DNA from 3 places in the Listeria sp. MAN/IMW/UF555 genome. Region 3 is predicted to be linked to each of the others. Evidence: predicted binding sites of a transcription regulator. Region 3 holds the regulator's gene; each other region holds the start of a gene.

What was found. Region 3 encodes LexA, which represses DNA repair genes until DNA is damaged. Its sites were predicted from a motif close to CGAACATATGTTCG; they were not measured.
Positions count from the first base shown of each region.
Region 1: a site for LexA is predicted at 6,276-6,289, ahead of addB (helicase-exonuclease AddAB subunit AddB). Genes of this name have one in related genera too.
Region 2: a site for LexA is predicted at 2,929-2,942, ahead of dinB (DNA polymerase IV). Genes of this name have one in related genera too.

Region 1 covers NZ_JBZWZS010000002.1:499,830-510,001, reverse strand. Annotated here, with positions in the region: gene pepC (aminopeptidase C) at 1-776, opposite strand, end outside; gene AC4PG8_RS09625 (DeoR/GlpR family DNA-binding transcription regulator) at 992-1,744, shown strand; gene pfkB (1-phosphofructokinase) at 1,741-2,664, shown strand; gene AC4PG8_RS09615 (PTS fructose transporter subunit IIABC) at 2,666-4,564, shown strand; gene AC4PG8_RS09610 (helix-turn-helix domain-containing protein) at 4,671-5,018, shown strand; gene AC4PG8_RS09605 (competence protein ComK) at 5,066-5,665, opposite strand; gene AC4PG8_RS09600 (IDEAL domain-containing protein) at 5,795-6,151, shown strand; gene addB (helicase-exonuclease AddAB subunit AddB) at 6,301-9,774, shown strand; gene addA (helicase-exonuclease AddAB subunit AddA) at 9,776-10,172, shown strand, end outside.
Region 2 covers NZ_JBZWZS010000002.1:192,480-202,651, forward strand. Annotated here, with positions in the region: gene ulaA (PTS ascorbate transporter subunit IIC) at 1-145, opposite strand, end outside; gene AC4PG8_RS08095 (PTS sugar transporter subunit IIB) at 161-442, opposite strand; gene AC4PG8_RS08100 (PTS sugar transporter subunit IIA) at 442-885, opposite strand; gene AC4PG8_RS08105 (GntR family transcriptional regulator) at 903-1,652, opposite strand; gene dinB (DNA polymerase IV) at 1,839-2,909, opposite strand; gene AC4PG8_RS08115 (SDR family NAD(P)-dependent oxidoreductase) at 3,019-3,810, opposite strand; gene rnz (ribonuclease Z) at 3,815-4,735, opposite strand; gene zwf (glucose-6-phosphate dehydrogenase) at 5,036-6,511, shown strand; gene AC4PG8_RS08130 (YueI family protein) at 6,630-7,061, shown strand; gene AC4PG8_RS08135 (hypothetical protein) at 7,095-7,232, shown strand; gene AC4PG8_RS08140 (DUF6884 domain-containing protein) at 7,215-7,700, opposite strand; gene AC4PG8_RS08145 (GNAT family N-acetyltransferase) at 7,673-8,200, opposite strand; gene ilvD (dihydroxy-acid dehydratase) at 8,890-10,172, shown strand, end outside.
Region 3 covers NZ_JBZWZS010000001.1:396,123-406,294, forward strand. Annotated here, with positions in the region: gene tkt (transketolase) at 1-1,699, opposite strand, end outside; gene AC4PG8_RS01915 (DUF896 domain-containing protein) at 1,846-2,073, opposite strand; gene yneA (cell division suppressor protein YneA) at 2,166-2,495, opposite strand; gene lexA (transcriptional repressor LexA) at 2,652-3,266, shown strand; gene AC4PG8_RS01930 (GNAT family N-acetyltransferase) at 3,296-3,817, shown strand; gene AC4PG8_RS01935 (arsenic transporter) at 3,851-5,146, opposite strand; gene glnA (type I glutamate--ammonia ligase) at 5,289-6,623, opposite strand; gene AC4PG8_RS01945 (MerR family transcriptional regulator) at 6,694-7,062, opposite strand; gene AC4PG8_RS01950 (methionine gamma-lyase family protein) at 7,263-8,489, opposite strand; gene hflX (GTPase HflX) at 8,482-9,705, opposite strand; gene hfq (RNA chaperone Hfq) at 9,813-10,046, opposite strand; gene miaA (tRNA (adenosine(37)-N6)-dimethylallyltransferase MiaA) at 10,168-10,172, opposite strand, start outside.

The DNA.
Region 1 (10,172 bases), on a different contig from region 3:
GGGATATAATCCTTCAAATCCATATCTACATAGCGTTTATAAAATTCTTTAGGCGTAATTTGTAAATCTTGTTTAAACTCATTGTCTTTATTTCGATATTCAAAATCAAACACTTTCGGCGGTTCACCCAGAGTCATAACTAAAAGCTGGTAAACTTCAGCAAGCATTTCTTCCTTCAATCCAGCAGTATCTTTCTGCTCTTTAACAGCTTTTCTTAAAATAACTGCATCCGTACGAAGTTTTTCATTTAATAGGTGATTTAAATCCGCAGACTTACTACTTTGAAAAGTTTCAGGCATAGCAGATTTCGGAACAACCCCATATTTTTCAATGATCGAAACAAGCATATCCCACTGACCGCCATCTTGTTGAGGTGTATCAAGTAACCATGAAATTAATCGGCTATCCTCATCTTCATTCGCTGTTTCAATAATGTTCTCTAAAAAATAATTAGCTTTCTCTAATTTATCCCAAAAGTTAGTATAGTTCTGCGACAACTCAAAATCTTTTAGACCAAGTGTCCCATTTAATTTATGTCGAAACGTATTTAATGCTGCAAACATCCAACATCTTCCACTTTGCTGTTGGTTGGAAACTTTATCTGTATGAACCTCATGAGAAAAAACCGGTTGTACTGTTGCTTTTGATACAGGATTTTCTGTTGCTGCTTTAATCCCATTTTTCATAATGCTAGCTTGGAAAACCAACTTATCAGGATTTTCACGCCATTTTTTGGAAAAACTTTCTAATTGATCAAACGTTATTTCAGTACTCATTTTTATTCCTCCTCTATAGAACATTGCTTCTAATTAAGTATACTGCTAAAAATAAAAAGTGTATAAGAAAACAACTATCTGAACTATTTTGAAGGTTTTCGGCGGTTATCATGATATAATATGAATGAATTTGATTATAAATGAATGTTTTTGGATGAAAACGGTTGATTTTGAAAGATAAAGATGATAAACTAACTTTGGATGGAGGAGTAAGAATGTTAAATGCAGAGCGAAAACAACTTATTATGGAGAGTATTGAAAAGCTTGGTGTTATTAAATTACAAGAATTAGTTGAAGGGCTAGATACCTCGGAGTCAACTATTCGTCGTGATTTAATCGAATTAGAGGAACAAGGATTAATCGAACGTGTACACGGTGGTGCAAAACTTGTTATTTCTCATAACCAAGAACCAAGCATGAATGAGAAATCATTCAAAAACATTCAAAGTAAAAAAGAAATCGCAGCATATTGCGCTAGTTTAGTGGAAGAAAATGATTGTATCTATTTAGATGCAGGCTCCACGACACTGGAATTAATTACTCACTTAGCAAATCGAAATATTACTGTAGTTACAAATGGACTAACCCATATTGAAGAACTAGTTCGTCAAAATATTGATGCTTATCTTTTAGGTGGCAAAATGAAAGTGCATACAAAAGCAATTATTGGCGCAGTTGCCTTGGATAATATTAAAAATTATCATTTTGACAAAGCTTTTATTGGAACTAACGCTATGCATCCGGAGCATGGCTATACGACACCAGATATGGAAGAAGCATTTGTAAAACGTGCTGCCAAAGAGCGTGCTGATCGCGTTTTTGTTGTAGCAGACCATACGAAATTCAATGAAGTTAATTTTTCAAAAATGTTTTCAATAGATGAAGCTACTATTGTAACAGACTATATTCCTTCAGAAGTAAGAAAATCCTTTATCCAAAAAACTAAAATAATCGAGGTAGAAAAATGATTTATACAATTACTTTAAACCCTTCAATTGATTATATTGTGCAAATCGACCAACTAAAACTTGGCGAACTTAATCGCATGAAACAAGATTATAAATTACCTGGTGGCAAAGGTATCAACGTCAGCAGAGTTCTAAATCAATTGAATGTACCGAGCCTTGCTACAGGGTTTTTAGGCGGATTTACAGGTGGATTTATCAAAGACTGGCTTAAAAATGAAGGCATACAAACTGGCTTTGTAACAGTAAAAGATGATACTCGTATTAATATCAAACTAAAACACGGAGAAGAAACAGAAATTAATGGTTTAGGACCAGCAATCTCTGAAAAAGAAATCAAAGAATTTTTAGAAGTGATGGATAAGGTAACTGCTGGTGACATCGTTATTCTATCTGGAAGTGTACCACCTTCACTAGGAAATGATTTCTACGATAAAATAATCCAAATCTGTAAAGAAAAACAAGCTAACTTCATGATTGATACGACTGGACAAGAACTACTAGATGCATTACCAAATCGTCCAATCCTTATTAAACCAAATCACCACGAACTGGCAGAACTATTTGGTGTTAAGTTAGATAGCGTAGAAGATCTCATTCCATATGGAAAGAAATGTCTAGAATTAGGCGCACAACATGTAATCGTATCCATGGCTGGCGACGGAGCTCTACTTTTTACAGGAGAAGATGTTTATTTCGCTGATGCCTTAAAAGGAGAACTTAAAAATTCAGTTGGAGCTGGTGACTCAATGATTGCTGGATTCGTTGGAACTTTCGATAAAACTAACGATCCAGTTAAATCATTTGCTGCAGGCGTTGCAACTGGGGGCGCAACAGCATTTTCAACAGATTTAGCAGAAAAAGATTTAATTAATGAATTATTACCGCAAGTGAAGATAACTAAAATAACAGGGAGGCACTAAAATGAGAATTACAGACTTACTCAGCAAAGACGTTATGATTATGTCATTACAAGCTACAACAAAAGAAGCTGCCATTGATGAAATGATTGCTTCACTTAAAAGCAACGGGAAAATTAATGACGAGGTACTTTTTAAAGAAGCGATAATGAACCGTGAAGCCCAAAGCTCTACTGGAGTTGGCGAAGGAATTGCAATGCCACATGCAAAAACAAAAGCAGTTAATGAACCAACTGTAGTCTTTGCGAAAAGTGAAAAAGGATTAGATTATAACTCCTTAGATGGTCAACCTGCTCATTTGTTCTTTATGATTGCGGCTCCAGATGGTGCAAATGCAACTCACTTAGAGACGCTGGCAGCACTTTCAAGATTATTAGTTCATCCAGCATTTGTTCAATCGTTAAAAGATGCAAAAACACCAGACGAAGTAATCACTCTCTTCAACAACGAGCAAGGTGATGCAGAAGAAACAGTTGTTGCTCCTACATCTTCTAATGATACTGGCAAAACTGTTGTCGCGGTTACTGCTTGTCCAACTGGTATTGCACATACCTATATGGCTGCAGAAAAGTTACAAGAAACAGCAAACAAATTAGGCGTTCGAATTAAAGTAGAAACAAATGGTTCAAGAGGAGTAGAAAATCGCTTAACTGATAAAGAAATTGCTGAGGCTGATGGAGTTATCATCGCAGCTGATGTACAAGTTGATATGCCTCGTTTTGATGGAAAACATTTAATTGCAAAACCAGTTGCAGCAGGAATTCATAAACCAGAAGAGCTTATTAAAGAAGCTATCTCAGGGAATGCACCAGTTTATAAAGCAGAATCGGGTAGCGAAGCAACAGAAAGTACAGATGGCCTTTCCATTGGTCAACAAATTTATAAACATTTAATGAGCGGCGTTTCTCATATGTTACCATTTGTAATTGGTGGCGGGATCGCAATTGCAATCGCATTTATGCTTGATCAAATTCTAGGTGTACCACAAGATCAACTTGCAAAATTAGGATCATATAACGAAATTCCAGCATTATTAAAACAAATTGGTGATGTTGCATTCGGATTTATGCTTCCAGTGTTCGCGGGTTATATCGCATACAGTATATCAGATAGACCAGGTCTTGTAGCTGGTTTCGTAGCAGGTGGAGTTGCATCTGTTGGTGGAGCAGGTTTCCTTGGTGCTTTAGTAGGTGGTTTTCTTGCTGGTTATGCAGTTGAGTTAATTAAAGTTATGTTGAAAAAATTACCAAAAACTTTAGCTGGAATTAAAGTAGTACTATTTTATCCAGTGCTATCTGTACTAATTGTTGGACTATTGATGTTACTATTAAACGTGCCAATGAGTGCATTAAATACATGGTTAAATGACTTCTTAAATAGTCTAAGTGGAACAAATGCGGTTATTCTAGGATTACTTTTAGGAGCAATGATGGCTGCAGACTTAGGTGGACCAATTAACAAAGCGGCTTACATTTTTGCAACTGGAACGCTTGCAGCAAGCGTTGCAACAGGTGGTAGCGCGATTATGGCGGCTACAATGGCTGCTGGTATGGTGCCACCGCTAGCAACATTCGTAGCAACTCTTGTTTTTAGAAACAAATTTACTGCGCAAGAACGTGATGCAGGGCTAACGAACTCTATTTTAGGCGCGTCATTCATTACAGAAGGTGCCATCCCATTTGCAGCAGCAGATCCACTTCGAATGATTCCAAGTTTTATCGCAGGAAGTGCAATAACTGGGGCAATTGTTATGTTTTTAAATATTAAAGTATTAGCACCACACGGAGGCGTTTTTGTTATCTTCTTAGTATCTCAACCGTGGTTCTACCTTATCGCAATCGTGATTGGAACTATAATAAGTGCAGCATTAATCGGAGTATTACGCAAAAAACCAACAGTATAATAGAGAGGAATCGTCTTTTGAAATTAAAAAGGCGATTTCTTTTTATGTGATTTCTCGAATTCTTCCTAAAAAATTGCTATAATGAAAAGGAAGAGAGGTGGGCGTATTGGAATTTGGAGAAAAATTAATTCATTTACGAAAGAAAAATAGATTAACTCAAAAACAATTAGCGGCAAAAATTGGAACTACAGCTTCAACTATCAGTAAATATGAAAATGATAACCACCGACCGCCAATCTTTATTTTGGCTAAATTAGCAGAAATTCTTGGGACTACAACAGATTTTTTATTAGATGATGTAGCGGGTTTACGGGAAAAAAATTCAGTAAATGCTTTTCCTTTAATTGGAAACCCAGAGCTTGAGAAATGGTATCTGGAATTGCCTTATACATATTCAGAAGAAGAATTATTAATGTTAAAACGAATTGCAGATGCGATTGAGAATAAGAAATAATTTAAGAAGGAAACCAGATATACAATGTGTATATCTGGTTTTTAATTTTATTGTTCCGGGTCTTTTGAATCGTCTTTTTCAGAGAGCATAGTGTTATAATAACGCCTGGATTCAGCGGCGAGTGTAGCTGGAGGAAAAAACATATTCATAGAAGGGAAATTGCTCTCCATTGTTCGCATTTTTTGTGAGAACTTCATATGTAGCATGGAGGTTCTAGCAATTTGGTTATTAAAAGAGGCTAACGACATATCAATTTCAAAAGTCTGTAAATTAGAAAACTTTATCAACGTATGGTTATATCCAATTGCATGATAATCCTTAATATGCTGTGGAAAAATCCAAATACAATCTGTTGAACTTGGCGCGACAGTAGGGAATACATAGGTAGAAGTAACAGGGTCAATAATAATAGGCGGCTTATGAGTGACACCTATTAGATGCTTTGTTCCCTCTTTACGTCCATCATAACTCGATCCGAAAAAGTTACAGCTGGTTTTAATTAACTCAAATGGGGTAAATTTAGAAGTATAATGAGAATCAACTTCATAAATTTCTGAATAGACTATACTTCCAGATTTTTTTGGAAAAATAATCATTGTGTGGGGATTTACTTCATAAAACTGAGTACTAATTTGTTCTTTTTTCATTTCATTCAACTCCTCTATGTTTGTATTTATGTCTAAGAAGTAATCTGAAATTATTGCGTAATGCACAAAATTTCAAATAACGACGAAGCATCAAAGTAAGTTATGAGTTATTTTTTGTCATTATAGCACATGGTAATTTACAAGTCATTAGATTTTCGTAAAGTTGTATTTTCAAGCCGTTTTCTGTTTTTTCTTGCCATGTTACAGTTTTTCGAAATTGTAATAAATATGAGTGGAGGAGTGGTAGTCGTGGAAATGCGTGATTTTTCTAATTCATTGATGAATCAAGTGGGTGTCCTTAAAGGAGAAAAAGAATTAACAAATGTTTTTATCGAATGCTTCCTGACGATGCTCCTAGAAGAGAGAAAATTAGAACAACTTAGAGCTGAAATTGATAAAGCTCTCGATAATAGGAACAAAGCGAAATTTATGCAGCTAACAGAAAAAATGAATAAAATCCAACAGGAAATGCTGGCTTTTGAGTAGAATATATGAAAAACTAAGATAGTAAGAGCTATCTTAGTTTTTTTGAGCTGTTTTATAAATTTTCACGAAAAAAAAGCCTCGAAAAAAGTTATGGACAGATTGCTCAAATATGGTAAACTAAATAAAAACATATGTTCGGTGGTGAGGGTATGACACTTCAAATAATTGCTGGTAAAGCAGGAACAGGTAAAACTACTCATTTGATGGATGAAGTAGGCGAAAAAATCAAAAAAACTTCTAAGACGTATATTTTTATCGTCCCTGATCAAATGACGTTTCAAATGGAAACAAGCTTTTTAAATAAACAAAACTTGGCAGGAATGCTAGGGACACAGATTTTTAGTTTTAGTAGGCTTGCTTGGAAAATACTTCAAGAAACTGGTGGCTTATCTAAAACTTTTTTGAGTCAAACAGGTATTGAGATGGTTATTCGAAAAGCTGCTTTAGATCAAAAAGATAAGTTGAAAATTTTCTCTAGAGCTACTTCAAAAAAAGGCTTTTATTCAGAGCTGGCTAAGTTATTTAAAGAAATGAAACAAGAAGAAATTTCTGTAGATGAATTAGAGAAGAGTGCGGCAAATTTATCTACAAGTGTATCTAGCAAAGTACATGACATTTCACTTATTTATCAAAAATATGAAGAATTATTAGCAGGAAAATTCCTTGAAAATGAAGATTATTTGAGACTGTTAGCAGATAAGATTATTGAGAGTGATTATTTAAATCAAACGGAAATAATTATTGATGGATTTACTTCTTTTTCAAAACAAGAGTTAACAGTAATAGAAAAGCTTATGCAAAAATGCGATAAAGTAACAGTATCGTTAACTTTAAACGTGCCTGAAATTCATAAATGTTTGGAAGAATTCAGTATGTTTAAAGCGAGCGCTGAAGCATACTTTGCTTTATTAGAGCTGGCTAAATTAAATAAAATTCAAGTGGAACCAGAGAAAATTCTTTTAGAAAACAAACGAGCTAACTCTGACTCATTAGCCTTTTTAGCCAACGCTTGGGGAGATAATAAATACTCGTCATATGAAGGGGAAGCAAATGATTTAACCATCCATCAAGCTAATAATAGGCGTGCTGAGATGGAAGGTGTTGCCCGCGAAATTCGGCAATTAGCATTAAACGGCTATAGATACCGAGATATAGCGATTTTGACTAGAAACATCAGTGATTATGATATTTTATGTGAAACAGTAATGGAGTCATTTGACATTCCTATTTTTATAGACAAAAAACGAGCAATGGCTAAACACCCATTTATTGAATTTATTCGTTCTAGTATTGATGCAATTTTATTTAATTGGAAATATGAGCCGATTTTCCAAGCAGTTAAAACAGAATTTTTCTTTGATGTGGCTGAAAATGCGACTATTATGAGAAGAAAAGCTGATATACTTGAAAATTATGTGCTCGAAAACGGCATTCAAAATAAGTGGAAATGGGAAAAAGAAGGCGATTGGATTTACCGTAAAATTCGAGGGCTTTCTACCAATGTCTTGCCACAAACAGATGAAGAATTAGCAACCCAAAGTGTTATTAATGAAATGAGGAATCTTATTGTTGAGCCTCTTTCAACATTAGAAAATAATATAACAAAAGCAAAAACTGGCATAGAGTTCGCCATGGCTCTATATCATTATTTGGAGCAAGTTAAAGCTGTAGAACATTTAGAATCATGGAGACAAGTGGCAGAAGAAAATGGTTATTTGGAACTTGCTAGAGAACATGAACAAGCTTGGAGTTCAATATCAGAACTGCTAGATGAATTTGTAGAAGTTTTAGGTGAGGAAGAATTAGATGTTAATAGTTTTTCTGAAATAATTACGACGGGCTTGGATGCGCTAGAATTTTCTTTGCTACCACCTTCTTTAGATCAAGTAGTTTTAGCTGATATGGAAAATGCAAAGTTGCTTAACATGAAAGTTATTTTTGCGATTGGAATGAATGATGGCGTAATGCCACTACGTCAAAAAGATAAAGGGATTTTGTCAGATCAAGATCGCGATTCTTTGCGAGTAGAAAATAGCAATTTAAAGCCATCTGCTAAAAATAACATTGGTGAAGAAGATTTATTAGCCTATAAAATAATGAGTTTGCCAAGCGACAAATTATTTCTTAGTTATCCAGCTGCAGATGAAGAAGGGAAAGTTCTTAGCGAGTCGAATTATCTAAGAAAAATAAAAGGCCAATTCAAAAATTTAAATGAATCTGTTTATTTAACTGACCCAAGTTTACTGAATGATAATGAACAAAGTAGTTATATTCGTTCTAAACAAGCTACACTGGGCTTATTAACAAGCCAATTACAAATGTATAAACGTGGCTATCCTTTATCAAATGTATGGTGGGATGCTTATAATAGTTATTTTGAAGATAGCAAAGAATCCGAGGCAGCAAAACAAGTACTTTCTAGCCTTTATTATGAAAATAAAACCAAACCACTCAAAGAAACAACTGCTAAAAACCTATTTGGTGAAAATATTCATGCGAGTGTTTCGAGGATGGAGAAGTTTTTTAGTTGTGAGTTTCAACACTTTGCGCAATATGGCTTGAAATTAGAAGAAAGAGCTCATTATAAGCTACAAGCTGTAGACATGGGAGAAATTTTCCACGGGGCAATGGAATGGATTTCCGCTGAATTAAAACGAACTAACCGAGATTGGGGTAATTTAACGGAAGAAGAATGTCGGCAAATGGCTAAACTTGCGATGACATTTTTAGCTCCGAAGATTCAACATGAAATTTTATTAAGTTCAAAACGGATGGAATATATTCAATATAAACTACTCCAAATTATTACAAGAGCTACTACGGTTTTAAACGAACAAGCGAAAAGCAGTGCGTTTCGTCCAATTGGTTTAGAGGTGGATTTTGGTTTGAAAGGAGATATTCCGCCTTTAAAAATTCCATTACAATCAGATAGCGAACTTCTTTTACAAGGACGTATTGATAGAATTGATGCAGCTGAACAAGATGATCGTACTTTCCTTCGAATCATTGATTATAAATCTAGTTCACATGATTTGGCTCTTACTGAAGTATATTACGGGTTGGCTCTTCAAATGCTGACTTACTTAGACATAGTTGTAACAAATGCGCAAAAAATGATAGGTAAAACTGCTGAGCCTGCTGGGGTTCTGTACTTTCATATGCATAATCAATATGTCCAAGCAGAGAAAGAATTGAGTGATGAAGCAATTGCTCGAGAACTGCAAAAAAGTTCCAAAATGAAAGGCTTAATTTTATCGGATCCTGTGGCTGTTTCGCTTATGGATACAAACCTGGAAAAAGGAAAGGCTTCTAATATTATTCCAGCTGAAATTAAGCAAAACGGAGAGTTAAGTGCGCGTTCCAGAACTGCGACAAAAGAAGAGTTTGATAAAATGCGCCGATTTGTAAGGCAAAAATATCAGGAAGCAGGAAATAAAATACTAGATGGAGCTGTGTCCATTAATCCTTATAAATTAAAAGAAAAAACACCTTGTCAATTTTGTGGATTTCGTTCATTTTGTGGATTTGACCCATCTTTAACGAGTAATCAATATAGACATTTAACAAATGAAAAAACAGAGACGATTTTAACAAAAATGGATATAGAAGGAGGGACGCAGTAGTATGAGCTTAAATATACCAAGCAAACCAGAAGATGCTTTATGGACTGATGACCAGTGGAAAGCCATCCAAGCAAATGGGAACAATATTCTTGTAGCAGCTGCTGCGGGCTCTGGTAAGACAGCTGTTTTAGTTACAAGAATCATTGAAAAACTAATAAATGAAACAGAAAATCTAAACGTTGATGAATTGTTAATTGTAACTTTTACCAATGCTTCAGCTGCAGAAATGAAGTATAGAATAGGTAAAAGTTTAGAAGAAGCATTAGTGCAAAATCCGGAATCTGCACATTTGAAAAAACAAGTCGCCTTACTAAACTATGCCTCCATATCGACTTTGCATTCATTTTGTTTGGAAATCATTCGAAAACATTATTTTGAAGCCGACATTGATCCTAATT
Region 2 (10,172 bases), on a different contig from region 3:
GTAACATAATAAAACCAAAAATCGTTTTTAATGTTCCTTTTACAATATCAGAACCGGTTTTCCTTAAGGCAATTAACCCAATAGCTGCTATAATTCCTAAAATAAAAGCGGGCGTAGAAAAAATTTCTGTGATGAAAGTAAGCATCTCCATCCTCCTTTTTTATGAAACAAAGTATTGTTTGATAGCTGGCAGAACTTTTTCTTCTATTTCTTTCTTATCGAGAATATTAATGATTGGGACAACTTTGACTTCTTCCTCTGCTAATTCTTTGGCTATTTCACTGGAAGCAACAATAATGTCGCACTTTCTTCCCTTCGCACTACTTAAATCCGTTGCTTCCCCTCCAACGGTAAAGCCATGTTTTTTTGCCATATCTTGAATTTCCATGAGTAACATCAAGCTAGTTCCAAATCCCATTCCGCAAACCGTTAAAATTTCCACTACTTTTCCTCCTTATTTATGGTACATAAGATTTTCGCTTTATCGGTACTTGTTTTTAATATTTTCAGCTTATCTTCATCGGTTAATAATACACTAAGGGCTTGGAGCATTTTGATGTGAAAATTTGTATCTACACCACCAATTGCGATAACAAGAGTCACATCGTCATTGGCTGGATGCCCAAATTTGATTGGTTTTTTCAAACGAACAATTGACATACATTGTTTTCTTACTCCGTGTTCGGGCCGTGCATGCGGAATTGCAATATGTGGTGCTAAGACTATATAGGGTCCTAATTTTTCATAACTAGCAACCATCGCATCTACATAACTAGATAAAGCGCTTTCAGTTTTCACCAAGAGGTTTCCAGCAGCTCTGATAGCATCTACCGGACTTTCTACCTCCACATCCAATTCAATTTGTTCTAAAGTAATTGGTAACAATACGTCTCCCTCCTTTTCTATATGATATGTTTTTTAGTTCTACCTTCTAATTCAGCCAAATATTGGTACCTATCTCCGCGAGCTACCATATCTACCACTTCCACTGGGGTATTGCCTTTCATATAGGAAGTACGTCGAACATGAAGCACCGCAGAGTCTTCTGGAACTGCGAGCAAGGCAGATTCAATGGGCGTAGATAATCTTGCTGTAATAATTTCATCTGCATGTACTAAACTAATATGATAAATTTCTTCCAAATCATGGTAAAGGGAATCTGATTTCAAACCATTTTCTAGTAAACCAGGAACATATTTGGCTCGTAAATAATTAATCATAATTGCAACAGGTTCACCATCAATTTCTCTCACGCGTCTAATACAAGTTACTTCTTCATTCTTGCCTAATTGAAGCGCTGTACGGATTTTTTTTGATGGGATTGCTGCAGAAATTTCTACACTGATAGTCTTAGATTCCTTATGTTGTAGTTTCATTTCCTCTGACCAACTAAAAATCCGTCCAAGTCCTTGTGTAGTCTTTGTTTGACTCACAAATGTTCCTTTGCCTTGCTGTTTACTTACAATCCCCTCATTTACCAGCTCTTCTATCGCTTTTCGAACTGTCATCCTGCTAACATGATACATCTTTTCAATTTCTGTTTCTGTCAAAAGTAAATCTCCAACAGACATATCTTGTTCAATTTTCTCTTGTAGTTGATTTTTCAGTTGCATATAAAGTGGTGTAGAAGATGATTTATTTAATTTTTTCATATTAGTTTCATTCCTCCCGAAAAGTTATCTTTTGATTCATTATAACATTTGCAATAATATAATCAAGAAACATTATAACCTTTCGTCGTTTTCAGTGTATAACATCATGATGAATTAGTCAAGATTTTTTTAAAGGTTATAATCTATATGCATAAAAAAAGAAAAGGTTGGATGTCCTTTTCTTTTTTAAAGTCCTTCTAAACGTAAATTTTCAAAGTAAACAGGTTTTAAATTGGTTACGGTAAGTCCAATCAAACGAATACTATCCTGACCAGTATAGCTTTCTCTTAAAAGAAGGGCTGCCGCTTGATAAATTTGGTTTGCATCATTGGTATATTCGTTTAAAGTAAGGCGCTTAGTAATGGTTGTAAAGTCACTGTAGCGTAGTTTTAGTACTACCGTCTTGCCATGTTTTTGTAATTTGATAAGCCGTTCTTCTACTTTTTTGGCAAATTGCATGAGGCTTTGTTCGAGAATTCGACTATCTAAGACATTAAATTCAAAAGTGGTTTCTTTGCCGACAGATTTGCGATCACGATGCGGATTCACAATGTTGTTCGAACGACCTCGAACATGTCGATATAAATGATAGCCATGTTTGTGTAATTCGCGAATAAGGTCCCACTCGCTCCACTTCTTCAAATCCGCTCCCGTTTCAATTCCTAAACGGTGCAATTTTTCAGCGGTTACTTTTCCTACCCCATAAAATTTAGTGACTGGTATTTGTTCTAAAAAGGCTTCTGCTTCTTCGGGTGTAACTACCGTAATGCCAGCAGGTTTCTTAAAATCAGAAGCGATTTTTGCGATAAATTTATTAAATGATACGCCGGCAGAAGCAGTTAGACCAAGCTCGCGGTAAATCGTCTGCTGGATTTCACGTGCAACCATTGTGGCGGATTTCATTCCTTTTTTATTTTCAGTTACATCCAAATAAGCTTCATCTAAAGAGAGTGGTTCGATAATATCCGTATATCTGGAAAAGATTTCGCGGATTTGATTAGAAACCTCTACATAATGAGCCATATTGCCGTGAATAAAAATACCGTTCGGGCAAAGTTTAGCGGCTTGTCTGGTGGGCATAGCTGAATGCACACCGAATTTGCGCGCTTCATAAGAACAAGTCGCAACAACTCCACGTTTATTAGGATCCCCACCAATAATAAGCGGCTTTCCTCGGAACTCAGGATGGTCGCGTTGTTCTACAGATGCATAAAAAGCGTCCATATCAATATGAATAATTTTTCTACTCGTATCCATAACTGCATCTCCCTTAAAACGAACAAGCGTTCTTATTCAATTATAAAGGTTAAACTCATTAATTACAAGAAAAAAAATACCCTATTTTCATAAGGTATTTTCTTCTGATTTATTTCTTTAAAAATGCCCCTTTACCGAAGAATTCGATAACTTGTGGCATTACTTGATAAAGTCGTGTCGCAATATTCATTACAAAAGGTAAATTGATTTCGCGGCGCTTAGTTCCCATAATTTGCACTGTTTTACGTGCAACCTTTTCTGGCTGTAACACTAATTTGCCAACTGTTTCTAAATAGTTTCCTGATTTATCCGCTACATCGAAAAAGTTTGTGGCAATTGGGCCAGGATTGATTGTTGTAACATGGATTTTGTCTGGCATTAGTTCTAAACGAAGTGCATTAGAAAAACCTAAAACCGCATATTTCGTTGCTGAGTAAACAGTTGATTTTGGTGTAGCTATTTTAGCAGCTTGGGAAGCAATATTAATAATATGTCCTGCTTTGCGTGCTTGCATTTGCGGTAAAATCAGTTGTGTGAGTTGAATTAAGCCCAGTACATTCGTATCAAACATTTTTTCAATTGTCTCAAATGGAATATCTACCGCGTTTTCAAATAAACCAAAACCTGCACAGTTGACTAATACGTCGATTTGATACGAAGCATTTATCTCTGCGCTGACTTGTTTCACTTGCTCGAAATCCGTCATATCTAAAGTAAAATAAGTCGCTTCTACTGAAAAATTATCATGTATATCTTTTTGTAACTCTAGTAATTTTTCCGTACTTCTGGCTGTTATAATAACATTGCCACCGGACGCAGCAACTTGTCTTGCAATTTCAGCGCCAAGACCGTTAGAAGCCCCGGTAATTAATACCGTTTTATTCTTCAAAAAAGGGTTCATTTTGTCACTCTCCTACTTGAAAAACAGCTAAGTCATAAGCTATTTCAGTATTTTCAAAAACAGTTTTTGCTTCTATTAATAACTCTTTACTTGCATCTCGATCATATCTTGAGCTGATATGGGTTAAAATTAATTTTTTGACATTGGCAGCTTTAGCAAGGGTTGCCGCTTGAAGCGTTGTCGAATGCATATATTCTCCTGCCATTTTTGCTTTATCACCTTCAAATGTTGCTTCATGAACCAAAATATCGGCGTTCATTGCCAATTCTAGTTCGCTAATAGTTTCTTTTGTATCACCAAAAATACTAATAATCTTCCCTTTTTGTGGCTCACCGATATAATTTTTACCATCGATTACGCGCCCATCAGCTAATGTTACGATTTCGCCGTTTTTTAGCTTTTGAAAAACTGGTCCCGCTTCGACGCCGTCCGCCTTTAGTTTTTCAGCATTAAGTGCGCCCTGTTTATCTTTTTCAACAATGCGGTAACCAAAACTGCGTACGCCGTGGTCAAGATCGTCAGCTGTAACTAGAAACATCTCATCTTCAAAAATCACACCTGGCTCTATTTCTTCAAAATTGATTTTATATGTAAGCCTTGTTCCACTGAGTCTTAAGGAAGTTTCGACATATTCAGCTATTCCAGCTGGGCCATAAATAGTCAAATCGGAGTCTCCCCCTTGAAAAGAACGGCTACTTAATAAGCCTGGCAGTCCAAAAATATGGTCTCCGTGCATGTGAGTAATAAATATTTTTTCTAGCTTGCTAAGTTTGATATGGCTTCGCAAAACTTGATGTTGGGTTGCTTCCCCGCAATCAAAAAGCCAAATTGCGTTTCGTTCATTTAACATTGAAAGTGCGATGGATGTGACATTACGGCCTCGCGACGGTACGCCTGCTCCAGTTCCTAAAAAAACAAGTTCCATTTTGTTCCATTCCCTTCCCAGTTCGTGTCTTATTTTATCACATTCTTAATCGAACAGGAAATAAACATTTTCATGCTAAAAACCCTTATAATTCAGAAATAACTGTCAAATTAAAAAAATATTCGAACCAAACAGTTGCACAAATGCTTCTTTATGGATAAAATAGTATGGACTAATGAGGAAAATTAATAGCTCATTTAATAAGGCCTTTTTTTGTGGGGTTCTTTTCAAACTAAGAAATCTTTTTCTTAGCAGTTAATTTTTTGCCATTAAGAGAATAAGAAAGAGGGTAAATGACGTATGACAGATGAGTTAGAACAAAAAGCACTGATTACTATTTTTGGCGGTACGGGAGATTTGGCAAATCGCAAACTTTACCCTTCGCTATATCATTTGTACAGTAAGGGATCTCTTGGCGACAATTTTGCTGTAATTGGAACGGCTCGTCGTGAATGGAGTAACGATTTCTTCCGTGATAAAGTAAAAGAGTCTATCAAAGACATTGACGGTTCCGAAAAAGACGCGGATGCATTTGCTTCTCATTTCTACTATCAATCCCATGATGTAACAAATAAAGAATCTTATGTAACTTTAAAAGATTTGTCTGATGAATTAGACGCTAAATATGAATTAGGTGGTAATCGCCTTTTCTATCTTGCAATGGCACCGAACTTCTTTGGAACGATTGCTAGCCGCATTAAATCTGAAGGTTTTGTAGACACAGACGGTTTCCATCGTTTAATTATCGAAAAACCATTTGGTCATGATTTAGCTAGTGCGGAAGAATTAAATAATTCGCTTCGTCAAGCTTTCAAGGAAGATGAAATTTATCGTATTGACCATTATTTAGGAAAAGAAATGATCCAAAATATCTCGGTTATTCGTTTTGCAAATTCTATCATTGAATCGCTTTGGAATAATCGTTACATCGATAATATTCAAGTTACTTTGACAGAGGTACTTGGAGTCGAAGATCGTGGACGCTATTACGATGAAAGTGGCGCACTTCGAGACATGGTTCAAAATCATATCTTACAAATCGTTTCTTTACTTGCAATGGAGCCACCGATTAACTTATCTACTCGCGAGATTCGTCATGAAAAAGTTCGCGCGCTTCGTTCTTTACGCGTTTTTGAAGGAAAAGAAGTGCATCAAAGCTTTATCCGTGGTCAATATGGTCCCGGTGAAGTCGATGGTAAAGAGTTAAAAGGTTATCGTCAAGAAGATAATGTGGATCCTCATTCCAATACAGAAACATTTGTTGCAGCCAAGCTTGAAATCGATAATTTCCGCTGGGCAGGCGTACCATTTTACATTCGTACTGGTAAACGTCTTGCGAAGAAAACAACGCAAATTGCGATTCAGTTTAAAGATGTCCCACTGAATTTATTTGGTCAACAACAATCGCTTGGTGGTAATGTGCTTGTTATTCATATCCAACCAGACGAAGGTATTACACTTCATTTGAACGTAAAAGAACCTGGTCAAGGTATGGTTACGATGCCAGTTAACTTAAATTATATTCATTCCTCTCCAGATGGCATGAATACGCCAGAAGCATACGAAAAACTAATTCTAGATTGTCTTCGCGGTGATGCGACTTACTTCTCTCACTGGGATGAAGTATCGCTATCATGGAACTTTATCGACCATGTAGCAGACGTTTGGACAAATACGAAAGATCATTTTCCGAACTACAAATCCGGTTCGATGGGGCCAAAAGAAGCAGATGACCTCATTCAACGCGACGGATTCCAGTGGTTCCCAATCGATTAATCAAAAAACCAGAAATATGGCTATTTTAGCCTGTTTCTGGTTTTCTTTGTTTACTTGCAAAAACCCCTATGCATGTTAGAATAGAGAGGAAAACTAACTAGTTAAAGGAGCTCATATAATGGCTGAAAATATTGATGACTACCTAGAAAAAGGCATGTATGGGGCAAAAGAAATTAATCCCGCTGAGAAGAAGAAATACTTAGGAACTTACCGCGAACGAGTATTAGTTGCGCTCACAAAAGAAGAAGTTTTAACCCAAGAATATCTTCCAGAACTAGAAAAAGCAATACTAGAAAACAGTGACTCGAAGCTTTTGTTAAATGGATTACTGCACTATAATTCTCTGCGCCCTTACATTAAGCTAGCGGAAAAATGTAAACATGAATTTTCTATCGTCAGTCGTTTAGAAGGTGAAACAGATATTTATCTCGTCCTTGCCTGTCAAAAAGCGGTCAATAAAGAAGATATTCATTTGTATAAGGAAGAACAAGAAAACGCCGAAGAAGAACCTACCTCGTTACTCGAGAAGGTTCGTAAACTATTTAATTAAGTTTTTCCGTGTAAACATATAGGAGGTCGATCTATGCTACACCTTATTACTGTATCACTCGCTATTTTAATGGCACTACAAACCATATATTTCTTCATTCGGAAAAACGTCAATATGGGAGTTATGTTTTTACTAATAACTGCCGCCCTTCTTCTACTTAGCACAATTTAGTGGAACATTCGTCGCGACAGCTTGCTTTAACTCCTGTTGCATAATACCAATTCCAGTCGCACCTTCAAGTGGAAAACTGAATGGCTGTTTACCGTCAGTAATACTCATTAGTAACCCTCTGAATTTTTTGCCGCCTAACATCGGGATTGGTTCAGAAGGGTTTATTTGTAGTTGCTTCCACTGTTCTTTCAGTTCATCAAGCTGAATTGTGTCTTCCCCTACCCCTTTCATCGTAAAACGGACATCATAGTTTTTTGCAACAATATCATCTGGTTTTAAAAATCCATATTTTGGGGATAAAATCAAATAATTATCCGCAAACTGTTCCGCATAAGCTTTACTTAAACGATGAAACGTTCCGGTATACACTTCACTTGCCTTAACTGGACCAACATCTGGAAACTTATCCCAAATTTTCGGTTTTCCTGAGGCGATAATAATCAGGTTTGTTTTATTGGATATTCCCACATCATCACTCTTCCTTGTTTCTCTTCAGTATCTTTTTCTTTAATATGTACAAAATGATTATGCTTTAGTACTTGGATAGAAGCTTCGTTTTGCTCATAACATCTAGCAAATATGCGGTTAATGACGGGTTGGTTTTCTAGCCAATCAATCATACTAATGAGCGCTTCTGACATATATCCTTTATTTTGATAATCTGGAACAATACTATAGCCAATTTCGATTTCTCCTGTTTTATCTGGGTTTCCTTGTCCGCCAATTTCACCGATAATTTTATTTTCTGTTTTTAAAACGACTAAACGTGTCCATTTAATCATTTTATCGTCTTTTTTTACATTTTCTAATACATATGGCAAATAAAAAAAGAAATCAATTCCGGGCCAGTCAGGCGACACGTGGTAGCCGCTTGTTTTTTCTAAAGCTTCTGTCCCATTTATCGTTGCTTGAATCATTTCTAATGTGTAGTTTATTAAAATTAATCGATCTGTTTCCAAATTATCCACAGCAAAAACCTGACTTTCCTACTAATTTATTACTTTCAATTTAGCAGAATTTGCTATAAAAACGCAACTAATGTGTGATTTTTTATCCAAAATATTAATTAATTCGAGTAAAACTATAAAAATAAAACTATTCTGACTATATACTTGACCTTTCATTTTTGAATGCGCTTCCATTTAAGTTATAAGTCAAATATAAGACCAGGTACTAATTTAGTATAAAAGAGTAAGTTGCTTGAATTGTGCAAACTGACGGAAAACTTTCAAAATAACAATTGACAATCGCATGGCAACCATATATATTAAATAATAACATAACATTTCTTGATATTAATTTTTTTCAAAAATGTGCGACTAATCGGAAATCTAAAACCATTTAACGAAGGGGATAATGACTTATGAAAACGACCAAATCAGTCATTACAATTTTATTACTCTAAAAGGACTTTGAGCACTGTAGAAATTTACAGTAGTTTGAGTCCTGTTTACGTTAAATGGGATTCTGGCAAAGCATCCCATTGTTTTCATCATTGGGGTGCTTTTTCTTTAGCTAGATTTCGAGGTTTAAGCATAGAAAAGTAACTATCAAGCAAGCAACTACTTATTCATATATATTAATGCCACGCTATTTTGCAAATTCTAAAAATTCAGCGTCGGCAAATAATTCTTAATTAGAAATGGGGTAAAGTCATATGCGTAGTGACAAAATTAAAAAAGGTGTTGAACAGGCACCAGCAAGAAGTTTGCTGCATGCCACAGGTCAAATCAAAAGTCCAGGTGATATGGATAAACCATTTATCGCTATTTGTAACTCTTACATTGATATTGTGCCAGGTCACGTTCATTTGCGAGAACTTGCGGATGTGGCTAAAGAAGCTATTAGAGAAGCTGGCGGTATCCCATTTGAATTTAATACGATTGGTGTAGATGACGGCATTGCTATGGGGCATATCGGTATGCGTTACTCCCTCCCTTCTCGTGAAGTTATTGCTGATGCGGCTGAAACTGTCATTAATGCACACTGGTTCGATGGTGTTTTCTACATTCCAAACTGTGACAAAATCACACCCGGTATGCTACTTGCTTCTGTCCGTACAAATGTACCTGCTATCTTCTGTTCTGGTGGTCCTATGAAAGCTGGATTATCTGCTCACGGAAAAGCCCTTACTCTTTCTTCCGTTTTTGAAGCGGTTGGTGCTTTTAAAGAAGGCAGTATGTCACAAGAAGATTTCCTTGATATGGAAGCAAACGCGTGCCCGACTTGCGGCTCGTGTGCAGGAATGTTCACTGCAAACTCAATGAACTGTTTAATGGAAATCCTCGGTATGGCTGTTCCAGGAAATGGTACAACGCTTGCTGTTTCTGATGCACGCCGAGAACTTATTAGAGAGTCAGCATTCCATTTAATGGATTTAGTGAAAAAAGATATTCGTCCTCGTGACATTATTACTAAAGATGCGATAGATGACGCATTTGCTCTAGACATGGCAATGGGTGGCTCTACAAATACTGTTTTACATACACTCGCCCTTGCAAATGAAGCTGGGATTGAAGATTACGATTTAGAACGTATCAATGACATCGCTAAACGCGTCCCTTATCTTTCCAAAATCGCCCCTTCTTCTTCTTACTCGATGCATGATGTTCATGAAGCTGGTGGCGTTTCTGCCATTATTAAAGAACTTGTTGATCTTGGCGGCGCTATTCATCCAGACCGCATAACGGTTACTGGAAAGACAATTAGAGAAAATGTTGCTGATGCAAAAATTAACAATACAGACGTTATCCATCCAAAAGAAAATCCTTATAGCCCGGTTGGTGGACTTTCGATGTTATTTGGAAATATCGCACCAAAAGGAGCCACTATTAAAGTTGGTGGTGTAGATCCTTCTGTACAAGTTTTCAAAGGAGAAGCTATTTGCTTTAGCTCTCATGATGAGGCGGTTGAAGCCATTGATAATCATACGGTTCGCGA
Region 3 (10,172 bases):
CAGCTAAATTAACTTCAGAACCACTTGCAAGAATAATTGCTTCTGGAACCTCACCTTTAGCTGGAGAGATAACATAAGCACCTTTTTTAACGCCTTCTGCAGATAATTTCGCAGAATTTGGTAAAGTTGGTAATCCTTGACGAGTAAGAACAAGCACATGTGGAGTATCTGTAGAAGTAATCGCTAGTTTCCAAGCCTCTACTACTTCATTTCCATCAGCAGGACGGATAACAGAAAGTCCTGGCATAGCACGTAAGCTTGCAAGTTGCTCGATTGGTTCATGGGTTGGCCCATCTTCCCCAACAGCAATACTATCATGTGTCATTACGTATGTTACAGGTAAATGTTGGATTGCGGATAAACGAATCGCAGCACGTACATAGTCAGAGAATACAAAGAATGTACCTCCGTATACTTGTAACCCGCCGTGTAGTGCCATACCGTTTAACGCTGCACCCATTGCAAATTCACGAACACCAAACCAGATATTTCTTTCTGCTGGTGTTTTTTTAGTGAATTCACCATCTGTTTTAATTGTTGTATTGTTAGAACCAGCAAGGTCTGCTGAACCACCAAAAATAGTAGGTATTTTCGCAGCTAATGCATTGATAACCTCACCACTTGAAGCGCGGCTAGCAAGTGCTTTAGAATCGTCATATACTGGAAGATCTGCATCCCAATCAGCTGGTAACTTGTTATTTAAGCTATCTTCTAATTGTTTAGCAAGCTCTGGGTATTTCGCTTTATAAGAAGCAAATAATTCTTTCCATGCTGCTTCTGCTTTTTCACCGCGTTCCCCAATAGTTTCTTTAAAGCGAGCTGTAACTTCTTCAGGAACAAAGAATTTTTCTTCGTAGTTCCAACCATAAGCTTTTTTCGCTTCTAAAATACCTTCGTCACCTAGAGGAGCACCATGAACTTTACTAGTACCTGCATTAGGAGCACCAAAACCAATAACTGTTTTAACTTCAATCATTGTAGGTTGTGATGTATTTTGTTTTGCTTTTTCAATAGCAGCTAGAATTTCAGCTGTATCATTACCATCTTTAACTAATAAATGTTCCCAACCATATGCTTCAAAGCGTTGTTTTACATTTTCAGAGAAAGATTTGTCTAAATCGCCATCAAGAGAAATATCATTGGAATCGTATAAAACAACAAGTCTTCCTAGTTGTTGGTGACCTGCGTAAGAAGCCGCTTCAGAAGCAACACCTTCCATTAAGTCTCCATCCCCGCATAGTGCATAAGTATAGTGATCCACAACTGGGAAACCATCTTTGTTATATTTTGCTTCAAGATGTCTTTCTGCCATAGCCATACCAACAGCCATCGCAATACCTTGACCAAGTGGACCAGTAGTTGCATCTACTCCATCAGTATAACGATATTCTGGGTGACCTGGAGTTTTACTTTCCCATTGACGGAAGTTTTTAAGGTCTTCTATTTCTAATTTGAAACCACTTAAATGTAATAAACTATATAAAAGCATTGAGCCGTGTCCAGCAGAAAGTACAAAACGATCACGGTTAAACCAATGTGAATTTTTAGGGTTTGTATTTAATACGCGAGACCAAAGTGCATAAGCCATTGGAGCCGCTCCCATTGGTAATCCCGGATGACCAGAATTTGCTTTTTGAATTGCATCAATTGATAATGTACGAATTGTATTTACTGCTAAACTATCTGTGTTATCGAACAAATGAAACATCCTCTCTTCAATATAATTTTAACTACTTTTAATAATAAGCCTAAAAAGCAATTAACACAACTAATAATTGCTTTAAATTGCTTAATTGATTGGTATTTTTGTTCATTTGCGCAAAAATGTTCATTTGGTACTAATTTTTACTTCTTATTTTTTCTCATTTGTTTTATTTTATGCGGTGTTACATCATTTCCTTTAGGGTCAATAATCGTAGTATTTTCGATTGTTCCCTTCATATGAGTGCGAAACGACTTAATATATTCTTTTCTTAATTTTTCTTGTTCTACTTTTTCATCAGCAGTTAGAGTCCCTGCTTTTTTCTTTTTAGAAAGTTCATTGATTCTATCTATTTTAGCTTTTTCTAGCATCACACTTCATCCTTTTCTTCATTATATTAAAATAAGAAAGTAGCTATATCGCTACTTTCTTTATTATATCATAAACGACACTAAAATCGTTTCTACTGGTTTGCTAATTGAATAGTACTATCGCTTCTTTGTAACTTTGTTTCGTGTACTGGTATAACTACAGAATCCCCAGCTTTCACATGTCCATCTGTAAGGTTATTTTCTTTTTCAACCCAAGATACAAAATCTGCTTTTGCCATATCGCTCTTCGCTGCATATTGGTCTGCAATTGCCCAAATAGAATCCCCTTCATTTACATCTACCTCAGAATACTCACTGCCACTCCCAATAACAGTGCACATCAATATAATTCCTAGAACTAAACAAGTTATTACAAATATAATAGAAACATAAAATTTATCCCAAATTAATTTTAAAGTCATTAATAATCCCTCCAAAAAAGAATGTACGTTCGCTTTTCTATATTATAGAACGGCCGTTCGCATATGTCAATAAAAAACGAACCTTTGTTTGCATATTGGATTTTCTTTTGCTATACTTGATTTATAAAATAACCATTAAATCAATGAGGTGAAACCATGAAAATATCTAAACGTCAACAAGATATATATGAATTTATAAAATCAGAAGTAAAAGAAAAAGGTTATCCACCTTCCGTACGTGAAATCGGTGAAGCTGTTGGTTTAGCATCTAGCTCCACAGTCCATGGCCATCTTGCTCGACTTGAAGGTAAAGGACTAATTAGACGTGACCCTACGAAACCTCGTGCTATTGAAATTTTGTCTTTAGAAGATGAAGCAGAGACGCCGAATGTAGTCAATATCCCAATCATCGGTAAAGTTACTGCCGGAATGCCTATTACAGCGATTGAGAATATAGAAGAATATTTCCCACTCCCTGAATATATGGCTGCAGGAGAAACCAATGTCTTCATGCTTGAAATCGACGGAGAAAGTATGATAAATGCCGGGATTTTAGATGGAGATAAAGTAATTGTTCGACAACAAAGTTCAGCAATTAATGGCGAAATTGTCGTAGCGATGACTGAAGAAAATGAGGCGACTTGTAAACGTTTCTATAAAGAAGCGAATCATTTTAGATTACAACCAGAAAATGATGCACTAGAACCAATTATCTTAAATAACGTTACTATTTTAGGCAAAGTTATCGGTCTTTATAGAGATATTCACTAAAAGCTATATTTTGTTAGGCGGTTTTTATATTGATTTATTTTGAAACAGATAGACTAATTGCAAGAGATTATGTAGCAAGTGATTATGTTCCCTTTAGCGAAATGAACGGTGACAAAGTCGTAATGAAGTACTTTCCATCTACACTTTCAAAAGAAGAAAGTAATGCTTTTTTAGAAAGAAATCAACAAGAATTAACGGCACTTGGCTACGGACTTTTTGCCATTGAAGAAAAATCTACTGGCGAATTTATTGGTTTTACCGGTTTTCATGAAGCAACTTTTGAAGCTGCGTTCACCCCTTGTATCGAAATTGGCTGGCGCTTAAAGAAAAGTGTATGGAACCAAGGTTATGCAACCGAAGCCGCACTAGGAGCTCTCGATTTCGCCAAACAGAAAACAACTATCGATGAAATTTACAGTTTCACCGCTATGTTAAATAAGCCATCAGAACAAGTAATGAAAAAAATCCATTTTACAAAAGTAGCTACATTTATGCATCCTGCTCTAGCGGAAGGACATCCTTTAAAGCCACATATTCTTTATAAAGCATAGTAAAAACCCTGTACAAAATTGTACAGGGTTTTCTTAGCTCCAAATAAGGAGTGAAATATAAAGTCCGACGAGTGTAATAAACAATACTGGAATAGTAATCACAATACCTATTTTAAAATAAGATCCCCAGCTTATTTTTATCCCCTTTTGAGCTAATACATGTAACCATAGTAACGTTGCAAGCGAACCGATTGGCGTTATTTTAGGTCCTAAATCAGATCCGATAACATTTGCATAGACTAAGGCTTCTTTCATTACTCCTGTAAATGAAGTATGATCGATTGCAAGTGCATTAATCATTACAGTTGGTAAATTATTCATTACAGACGACAATATCGCGGCAATAAAGCCCATCCCAATCGTGCCTACGAAAAGCCCATAATGCGCAATATATGAAATAGCCTCTGCTAATAATTTAGTAATGCCAGCGTTTTGCAAACCGTATACGACGACATACATCCCGATCGAGAAAAACACAATATTCCACGGCGCCCCTTTTAAAATCTTCCTTGTAGAAACAGCATGACTCTTTCCACCAACTAGCAAAAAGATAAACGCTACAAGTAAAGCGATAAATGACACTGGAATGTCCAAAAAGCTACTTAAGAAATATCCAATCACTAGAATGATAAGTATTCCCCATGAAATCCGAAACATTTTTTTATCTTTAAGCGCAGAAGCCGGCTTACGAATTCCACTAATTTCATAAGTTCTAGGTAACGCTTTTCTAAAATAAATATAAAGAACAATAATACTCGCAACCAACGAAAAAAGCGTCGGAATCAACATTATTAATGCGTACTTTGAAAAACTAATGCCGAAAAAGTCAGCCGAAACTATATTCACTAAATTACTAACAACAAGCGGTAAAGAAGTCGTATCAGCAATAAATCCACTGGCAATGATAAAGGGAACCACCTTTTTTTCATCAAAATTAAGCGCACGCACCATCGCCAAAACAATTGGAGTTAAAATCAGAGCTGCCCCATCATTCGCAAAAAGGGCTGCCACTAGAGCTCCCAAAATAGAAATAAGTACAAACATGAGTAATCCGTTCCCTCTTGCTAACCTTGCCATATGTAACGCTGCCCATTCGAAAAAACCAATCTCATCTAAAATAAGTGAAATAATAATAATTGCAATAAAAGCGAGTGTTGCATTCCAAACGATGCCTGTTACAGTTACAACATCTGTTAAAGTGACAACGCCAAGTAATAATGCGAGTAATGCTCCAATACAAGCGGACCATCCAATCGACAAGTTTCTAGGTTGCCAAATAACAAATATAAGCGTTAAGGCAAAAACTAAAACAGCTAAAGTAATCTGCATACCTGCCCCTTTCCCTAGCAAATATTAATCCCTTTTGCTAGCACATTTATAAATATATGCCTCAATCACCAAAACATCAAACATTTGATTTTCAATTGCATAAAAAAAGCTCGCTCCCAAGTCGGAAACGAGCTTTTTAATATTAATAAATTTCAAGATATTGTTCACGTTCCCACGGATGAACCGCTGTACGGAACATATCACATTCAATTGTTTTCGCTTCAATGAAATGTTCGAAAATATGTTCACCTAAGCCATCACGGATGATGTCATCTTTTTCAAGCTCGATTAAAGCATGACCTAAGCTTTCTGGTAAATCATAAATTCCTGTTGCTTCACGTTCCTCTTCGTTCATGCCGTAAATGTTACGGTCAACTGGCGCTGGAGGAGTTAGCTCATCTTTAATGCCGGACAAACCAGCTTTTAGAAGTACAGCCATTGCTAAATATGGATTAGCGGATGGATCCACACTACGTAATTCAAGACGAGTACTTAATCCGCGAGAACTAGGAACACGTACTAGTGGGCTACGGTTTTTACCTGACCATGCAATGTAACATGGTGCTTCGTATCCAGGAACTAAACGCTTGAACGAATTAATTGTCGGGTTAGTAACAGCTGTAAATCCACGAGCGTGTTTTAACATACCCGCTAAGAAATGATAAGCTGTTTTGCTTAATTCAAGTTCGCCTTCTTTATCAAAGAACGCATTACCTTCTTCTGTAAATAAGGACATATTGAAATGCATTCCTGAACCATTTACACCAAATAGTGGTTTCGGCATAAATGTAGCATGTAAACCGTGTTTGCGAGCAATTGTTTTAACTACTAACTTAAATGTTTGGATGCTGTCACACGCAGTAATTGCATCTTCATATTTAAAGTCAATTTCATGTTGACCTGGAGCTACTTCATGGTGAGAAGCTTCAATTTCAAAGCCCATTTCTTCTAATTCAAGTACAATGTCACGACGACAGTTTTCGCCTAAATCAGTTGGCGCTAAATCGAAGTAACCACCGCTATCATTTAATTCAAGTGTTGGGCGACGATTTTCATCTAGTTTGAACAGGAAGAATTCTGGTTCTGGTCCTAAGTTGAATTCAGTGAAACCTAGCTCTTCCATTTCTTTAAGTACACGTTTTAAGTTGGCACGTGGATCTCCTGCAAATGGTGTCATATCAGGATTATAAATGTCGCAAATCATTCTTGCTACTTTCCCTTTTTCAGCTGTCCAAGGGAATACTACCCATGTGTCTAAGTCCGGGAATAAATACATGTCGGACTCTTCAATTCTTACAAAACCTTCTATGGAGGAACCATCAAACATAATCTTGTTATCTAGTGCTTTCTTTAGTTGGCTAACAGGAATTTCCACATTCTTTATTATCCCGAGAATATCCGTGAACTGTAAACGAATAAATTTTACATTTTGTTCATCTGCAAAGCGGAAAATGTCTTCTTTTGTATATTTTGCCATAATCTAAATTCCTCCTAAATAATCTTTTTATATTAACTTCTAAATAAAGTAAATACCTCTTCTAATCTTTTTAAAACCTTGGTAATTGTTGTTTTCCTGTGGCATCTTGTTTTACAAAGCGGCCGGCTTGTTGCATTTCTTTTCTAAGTATTTTGCGTACATCATCATCTGTCAAAGGTTCTTTTGATTCTTTTTGCTGCATTTGATACATTTTCTTAATTCCCGCAATATTCAGACCATCATTCAAATAATCTTTTATCTCTAGCAAAACATCAATGTCTTGAAGTGAGTACAAACGGTGATTTCCTTGATTGCGTGCTGGATGGATTAATCCTTGGTCTTCATAGTAGCGAATTTGTCTAGCGGTGAGATCGGTTAGCTTCATCACAGGCCCAATTGGAAACAGCGGCATCGATCTCCGGATTTCCTTTTCACTCACGACAATTCCCCCTCAAAACATAATTATTTTTTGATGATAGTAGCATTATAATGTACGTCAGATGTTTTGTCAAATTTATGTAAGATTATCTAACATCTCTCACAAACCCATATATATCAACATTTTTACAACAAAAAAACCACGATAGAAACTACCGTGGTAAAAAAATAAAAACTTTTTTGAAAATGGATGTTACTTTTTTATAAAGAATTTTCTATTGCTCTAGTGACAGCAATTTTAACGTGTTCGTATGTTAAACCGCCTTGGACGTATAGTTGATAAGGTTCTCTAATCGGTCCGTCCGCTGTAAGTTCAAGGCTAGCTCCTTGAATAAATGTACCTGCTGCCATTATCACGTCATCTTCGTAGCCCGGCATATATGCGCCGATTGGCAAAACATGTGCATTAACTGGGGAGGCAGCTTGGATTGCTTGAGCAAAAGCAATCATTTTATCTTTGCTGTGGAAAGATACACTCTGGATTAAGTCAGTTCTTTTGGCATCCCAAAGCGGATCTGCTTCTACGCCGAATTCAGCTAACATAGCAGCAGTAAAACGAGCTCCCTTAATTGCTTGAGCAGTTACATGTGGTGCTAAGAAGAATCCTTGATACATTTCTAATAAGCTATAAAGCGATGCGCCCGCTTCTCTTCCTATCCCAGGAGTCGTCAACCGGTAGCCGCATAAATCGACTAAGGTATTTCTTCCAGCAATATAACCACCAGTTTTTGCCAAACCTCCACCCGGGTTTTTTATGAGCGATCCTGCAATAATATCTGCGCCTACTTCGGTCGGTTCTATTCGTTCCACAAATTCCCCGTAACAATTATCTACAAAAATAATGATATTGGGGTTGATGTTCTTTACAAAAGTAACCATTTCTTTTATTTTCTCTATTGTAAAAGAAGGTCGATCTGCATAGCCTCTAGAACGCTGAATACCAATCATTTTTGTGTTAGCGGATATTTTTTTAGATACTGCCGGATAATCTATTTCGCCATTTGTTAGTAGCGGTACTGCATCGTAGCCAATTTGAAAGTCTTTAAGCGAACCTTGACCTTCGCTTCTAATACCCACGATTTCTTCTAACGTATCATATGGCTCACCAGTTATATATAATAACTCATCCCCTGGTCGCAAGATTCCGAATAAAACGGTAGAAATTGCATGCGTGCCAGAAATAATTTGCGGTCTAACAAGAGCCGCTTCCGTTCTAAATACGCTTGCATACACGCGTTCTAACGTATCTCTCCCTTCGTCATCATAACCGTAACCAGTCGATGGATTAAAATGAAAATCACTTACTTTATTTTCCTGGAAAGCATCAAGCACTTTTGCTTGGTTAAACTCGGCAATTTCATCAGTTTCGTTTTGTAATGAAGCAATTTGTTGTTCGACTTTTTTTCTTATTGTTTGAATTTCAGTCATTAGTAGTTTCCTTTCTAGGTCGATAACCCTCGATTCGGTAACATGCTTTTTCTTCCATATATTCAAGCTTTGTTATCCATGCTTGTTGTTTCAGTTGCGCTAATTCCTTACCTTTTTCTTCAGATAAATCTTCTATAAAGAAAGTCCAGTTTTTCTCAATTAGTTCAATCATTCTTTGTTTTATTTCTTTAGGAGCATCTTGATCTAATGCAGAAATAAGTAAGTGCTCTGGGCGATCAGGTACGAATGTAGACGGCGCTTTGTCCATTTTATTATAGACAATTAATGTTGGAAGGTGACTCATCTCAAGTTCCTCTAGCAAGTTTATTACAGTCGTTTCATGCTGTAAGTAATCTGGGTCAGAGGCATCCACTACATGAATTAAAACATCAACATTTGCGGTTTCCTCCAACGTAGAACGAAATGCTGCGATCAAAGTTGTTGGCAAGTCTTGAATAAAACCTACTGTATCTGTTAAAAGTGCTTGAAACCCGCCTTCAAATCGAATTTTTCTTGTTGTTGGATCGAGTGTTGCAAATAATTTATCCTCTTCAAGTGTCGTCTCATTTGTTAGACGGTTGAAAATGGTTGATTTTCCCGCATTCGTATAACCGATTAAACCAAAACGAAATACGGATTGGGTGTTTCTTCTATCAATAATACGCTTGCGATGTCGCTCGACGTGTGTCAGTTGTGCTTTTATATCATGCATTTTTTCGCGGATATGACGTTTATCCATTTCTAGTTTCGACTCACCTGGACCTCTTGAACCAATTCCGCCCCCTAATTTCGAAAGCGAGGCACCTTGTCCACTAAGTCTAGGTAGTAAATATTTGTACTGAGCATAGGCGACTTGTAGTTTACCTTCTTTAGACTTAGCTCGCATCGCAAAAATATCTAAAATCAATTGTGTGCGGTCAATAATTCGGGCATCCACTATTTTAGAAATATTGCGCACTTGTGTAGCACTAAGTTCACTATTAAAAATAACGACATCCGCTTCATGCATTTCCACTAACTCTGAAAGTTCCATTAGCTTACCTGAACCTATGAAGGACGTCTGACTCACGCGTTCTAATTTTTGAATCAACTTATCCATAACTTCCCCGTTCGCCGTTTTAGCAAGGCTATGGAGTTCGCTCACGGAGTTCCAAAAAGCTTCTTCTGTTTTATTTGGCAATATGACGCCTACAAGTATTATTTTCTCCCGTTCCACAAGTACATCTCCCTTTTTCAGACAAAACTAATCGTAGCATATTTTTGGTATAAAAAAAAGACATGAAACATCGCCAAAACGAGTTTCTTGCCTTTTAAAGGAATTGCTTATTCCGCATCAGGATTCAAAGCGACATTCTTTTGCGGGGAGAAAGTTGAAATTGCGTGTTTAAATACAAGTTGTTGTTTTCCTTCGACATCTAGTAGTACGGTAAAATTGTCAAAACTTACAACGCGTCCTCTTAACTGAAAGCCATTTGTTAAAAATACTGTTGCAAGAATTTTTTCCTTACGCAATTGATTTAAGTAATAGTCCTGTAACCCTTGTCCACCTTGTTTCATAATTTCCCTCTCCAATCTCTATCTTATACTAAAAAATTCCCAAACCCCAATGTAGTTTCATTGTGCAATTGGTTGGCTAATTTCAAATACCCTTTATTTCTTACTACCAAACAGAAAAGTGTTATT